Regions from separate parts of the Microbispora maris genome, predicted to be linked through region 1. Evidence: riboswitches for the same ligand, from Rfam matches in the RefSeq annotation. Region 1 holds a riboswitch; the other holds the start of a gene.
The links. A riboswitch is a leader RNA that binds a small molecule or an ion and turns the genes downstream of it on or off. The one in region 1 is predicted to bind cobalamin.
Positions count from the first base shown of each region.

Region 1 (2,386 bases):
TCGGGCTACCGCACGTTCGAGCAGTTCGCCGCCGCGCTGCTGCGCGACCCGGGCGGCGTCAGGGTGGCCGGCGGCGCCGATCGGGGTCCGGAGCACCTGCTGCTCGGCATGACCGCGCAGGGCCTCGGGGCCGACCCGCGGCTGCTCGACTACGTCGCGTTCGGCAGCAGGGCGCAGGCCGTCGCCGCGGTCCTCGACGGGCGGCTCGCGCTCGGGTTCGGCAGCAGGCGCGAGGTCGCCCCCCACGTCCGCGCCGGACGGCTGCGGCCGCTCGCCGTCTCCTCCGCCGAGCGGCTGCCCGGGCTGGACGCGCCGACGCTGTCGGAGTCGGGCGTGCGCGTCGTGTACGCCGACTGGACCGGGCTGGTCGCCCCGCCGGGCACGCCCGGGCCGGACGCCCTGCTCGACCTGTGCCGGGCCGTCACCGCGACCCCGGGCTGGCGGAGCCTGTGCGAACGCAACGACTGGACGCCGATGTGGCTCGACGGCGACGACTTCCGGCAATGGCTGACCGGCGAGGCGCGCCGGACTGCCCTGCTGCTCAATGATCTCGGACTCCGCTGAAAAACACAACTTGTGGGGGCGGTTGCGAGAAGGGCCACAAGATGTAGGATCCATCGCGTCGCTGGTTCACCTTGGTGAGGCAAGAGGGAACCCGGTGTGAATCCGGGGCTGCCCCGCAGCGGTGAGCGGGAACGACCGCCGTCAACAGCACTGCGCTGTGTACGAGCACTGGGCGCGAGCGCGCCCGGGAAGCGACGGCCAGTAGGACCGGCGGGCGCGAGCCCGGCCGGACGCCCGCGAGTCCGAAGACCTGCCGGTGACGCGCGCGCATGAGCGCGCGCCCCGCGCCGGGCCCCGAGGGAGGGCTCGCCGCCGGCCGCCACGGCACGGGCCACCCGCTGGCCTCTGTGCGCGTGCGCCGCGGCATGCCCCTCCTCCGGTCCGGCCGGGCCACGAGACGACGAGGAGAGGGCATCTGATGACGATCACCGACCCGGTCTCCGCGTCCGCGGACCCCGTGTCAGGGGAAGGCGGCACGCGGGACGCGGCGACCGTGTGGCAGGCCATCGAGGAGGCGGCGGCCGGGGTCATCGCCGACCCGGAGAACTCGCGCCGGGCCGCCCGGCTGCTGAGCGGGCTGATCGCGGAGGAGGCGGCGGCCGAGGGGGTGCGCGCGTTCTCCGAGTCGGTCGCGGCCGCCCATGCCGCCGGGCTGCTGGGCGACGCCGTCGCCGCGTTCGTGGCCCGCGAGGCCGACGCGCTGGACGAGCTGATCGACCCGGCGGCCGACGACCGGTTCGAGTACTTCGGGCTGCGCACGGTCTACGACCGCTACCTGCTGCGCCACCCGGTCACCCGGCGCGTGCTCGAACGCCCGCAGCACTTCCTGCTGCGGGTCGCCTGCGGCCTGTCTGCGACGGCGGCCGAGGCGGCCGAGCTGTACGGCCTGATGTCCACGCTGGCCTACCTGCCCAGCTCGCCGACGCTGTTCAACTCGGGCGCGCGCCGCCCGCAGCTGTCGTCGTGCTTCCTGCTCGACTCGCCCCGCGACGAGCTGGAGAGCATCTACGAGCGGTACGGCCAGGTGGCCCGGCTGTCGAAGTACTCCGGCGGCATCGGCGTCGCCTGGACGCGGGTGCGCTCGCGCGGCTCGCTGATCCGGGGCACCAACGGCCTGTCCAACGGCATCGTCCCCTGGCTGCGCACGCTCGACGCGTCGGTGGCGGCCGTCAACCAGGGCGGCAGGCGCAAGGGCGCCGCGTGCGTCTACCTGGAGACCTGGCACGCCGACATCGAGGAGTTCCTGGAGCTTCGCGACAACACGGGTGAGGAGTCGCGCCGCGCGCACAACCTCAACCTGGCCAACTGGGTGCCCGACGAGTTCATGCGCCGGGTCGAGGCGGACGGCACGTGGTCGCTGTTCGACCCCAAGGAGGCCCCCGAGCTGACCGATCTGTGGGGTGAGGCCTTCGACGCCCGCTACCGCGAGCTGGAGGCCGCCGGGCGATACGTCCGGCAGGTGCCGGCCCGCGCCCTGTACGCCCGGATGATGCGCACGCTCGCCCAGACCGGCAACGGCTGGATGACGTTCAAGGACGCCGCCAACCGCACCTCCAACCAGACCGCGCTGCCCGGCAACGTCATCCACCTGTCCAACCTGTGCACCGAGATCCTGGAGGTCACCAGCGACGGCGAGACGGCCGTGTGCAACCTCGGCTCGGTCAACCTCGCGGCGCACCTGACCCCCGGGGGCGACGCCGTCGACTTCGGCAGGCTGCGCGCCACGGTCCGCACCGCCGTACGGTTCCTGGACCGGACGATCGACCTCGGCTTCTACCCGACGCCGGAGGCGGAGGCGGCCAACCGGAAGTGGCGGCCGGTG
Region 1 is NZ_JBDJAW010000021.1:28,647-31,032, reverse strand. It holds gene AAH991_RS23855 (Bug family tripartite tricarboxylate transporter substrate binding protein) at 1-564, shown strand, start outside; cobalamin riboswitch at 610-836, shown strand; gene AAH991_RS23850 (ribonucleoside-diphosphate reductase subunit alpha) at 983-2,386, shown strand, end outside.

Region 2 (2,386 bases), on a different contig from region 1:
CCAGGTCCGCCCGGCCGTCCAGTCCCTCGTACGCGGCGAACCGGGTCAGGACGGGCTGATGGCCGCGATCCTGTCCCTTGAGCGCGTAGGAGGCGGACTCGACGCGTACGGCGACCCGTACGGGCACCTCCTCGTGGGCATGGGCGATCCCCGCGCGGACGGCCCGGTCGATCGCGGCGAAGTCCCCGGCCGTGACCGAGGAGGTGACGACGGTGGCGGTGGCGGCGAGCGGCGCCGTCTCCAGGGCCCGCCGCACACCCGCCTGGGTCGCCGACCCCGCGTGCAGCAGCAGCGCCGAGATCGCCGTGGTGGCGAGCAGGATGGAGCCGAACGCGGCGGCCAGCAGCAGGGGCTCGGCCAGCACGCGCCGGACCATCCCGACCACGCTCATCCCGGCATCATGACAAGCATGATCGAAAAACACCACCACCTGGCGGTCCCGCTATATCAGACAGACCACACTTGCGGGACATCCGGCACAAAGGTGTATGTTGACCACCGCAAGCGACGGACGCGGAGGAAGCCGGTGTGAATCCGGCGCGGTCCCGCCACTGTCACCGGGGAGCGACCCTCACCGACGCCACTGCCCACCACGGGCGGGAAGGCTGAGGGGAGCGCCGATCCGGGAGCCAGGATACTCCGGCCGTCGGACCTTCTACCGGGGGCGCGGACACCCCCAGGGGGGACATGCCATGGCCCGGACAGGCCTGCGCAGACGCGCCTCGCTGCCGGTATCGCGCTCCGTCACCTGACGTGCCCGCCGGTGGCGGCCTGCTCGTGGCGGGCACGACCTCCGATGCCGGAAAGAGCGTCCTGGTGGCCGGCCTGTGCCGGTGGCTGGCCCGGCGCGGCGTACGGGTCGCGCCGTTCAAGGCGCAGAACATGGCGCTCAACTCGATGGTCACCGCCGACGGCGGCGAGATCGGGCGGGCCCAGGCGATGCAGGCGGCGGCGGCCCGCGTCGAGCCCGAGGCCGCGATGAACCCGGTGCTGATCAAACCGGCCGGGGAGCGGCACTCCCACGTGGTCGTGCTCGGCCGGGCGCACGCCGACGTGGACGCGCTGTCCTACCGCGACCACAAGATGCGCCTGCTCGACGTCGCCCTCGACGCGCTGGACGGCCTGCGCCGCCGCTACGACGTGGTGATCTGCGAGGGCGCGGGCAGCCCGGCCGAGGTCAACCTGCGCGACCGCGACATCGCCAACATGGGCCTGGCCCGCGCCGCCGGCCTGCCCGCGCTGGTCGTGGGCGACATCGACAGGGGCGGCGTGCTCGCGCACTTCGCCGGCACCCTCGCCGTGCTCGACCGGCACGACCAGCGGCACATCGCGGGGTTCGTGGTCAACAAGTTCCGCGGCGACCTCGCGCTGCTGCGGCCGGGGCTCGACTGGCTGGCGGCGGCGACGGGCCGCCCGTGTCTGGGCGTGCTGCCGTGGCGGTCCGGGCTCTGGCTCGACGTGGAGGACTCCCTCGACCTCGACAGCCGTCCCGGCCTGCTCACCCCGCCGGTCGGGCGTGAGGTCCTGCGCGTGGCTCTCGTACGGCTGCCGCGGATGTCCAACGTCACCGACGCCGACGCGCTGGCCGCCGAACCGGGGGTGAGCGTGCGCCTGGTCACCACCCCCGCCGAGCTCGCCGACGCCGACCTCGTCGTGCTGCCCGGCACCCGCGCCACCGTCGGCGACCTCGCCTGGCTGCGCGAGCGCGGCCTGGACGAGGCGCTGCGCCGCCGCGCCGCCGAGGGCGGCCCGGTGCTCGGCATCTGCGGCGGTTTCCAGATGCTCGGCACGGTCATCGACGACGACGTGGAGAGCCGCGCGGGCCGCGTGCCCGGCCTCGGCCTGCTGCCGGCCCGCACGGCGTACGCGCCGGACAAGGTGCTCGCGCTCGCGCGGGGCGAATGGCGGGGCCACGCGGTGGCGGGCTACCGGATCCACCACGGCCGGGTCACGGCGGAGGGCGGCGAGCCGTTCCTGGACGGCTGCCGCGCCGGGGCGGTGTGGGGCACGACGTGGCACGGCCTGTTCGAGCGCGACGGCTTCCGCCGGGCCTTCCTCGCCGAGGTCGCCGCCGCGGCCGGACGGGATTGGCTGCCGGGGACCGGCACGTTCGCCGCGCACCGGGAGGCCCGTCTCGACGCGCTGGGCGACCTCGTCGAGGAGCACCTGGACACCGACGCCGTGTGGCGGCTGATCGAGCGCGGCGTGCCCACCGGCCTGCCCACTGCCGAGATCACGTTGCGGGAGGCGCGCCCATGACGATGCCGACGATGCTGCTGCTGTCCACCGCCGACACCGAGCTGCTCGCCGCGACCCGTGGCGGGGCGGGCTGGCGGGTCGCCAACCCCGCGCGTACGGCCCCCGGGGAGGTGCCCGCGCTGCTGGA
Region 2 is NZ_JBDJAW010000066.1:7,362-9,747, forward strand. It holds gene AAH991_RS37930 (FtsX-like permease family protein) at 1-391, opposite strand, end outside; cobalamin riboswitch at 517-640, shown strand; gene AAH991_RS37935 (cobyric acid synthase) at 754-2,259, shown strand; gene cobN (cobaltochelatase subunit CobN) at 2,262-2,386, shown strand, end outside.
Region 2: another riboswitch for cobalamin. It lies ahead of AAH991_RS37935 (cobyric acid synthase); the one in region 1 lies ahead of AAH991_RS23850 (ribonucleoside-diphosphate reductase subunit alpha).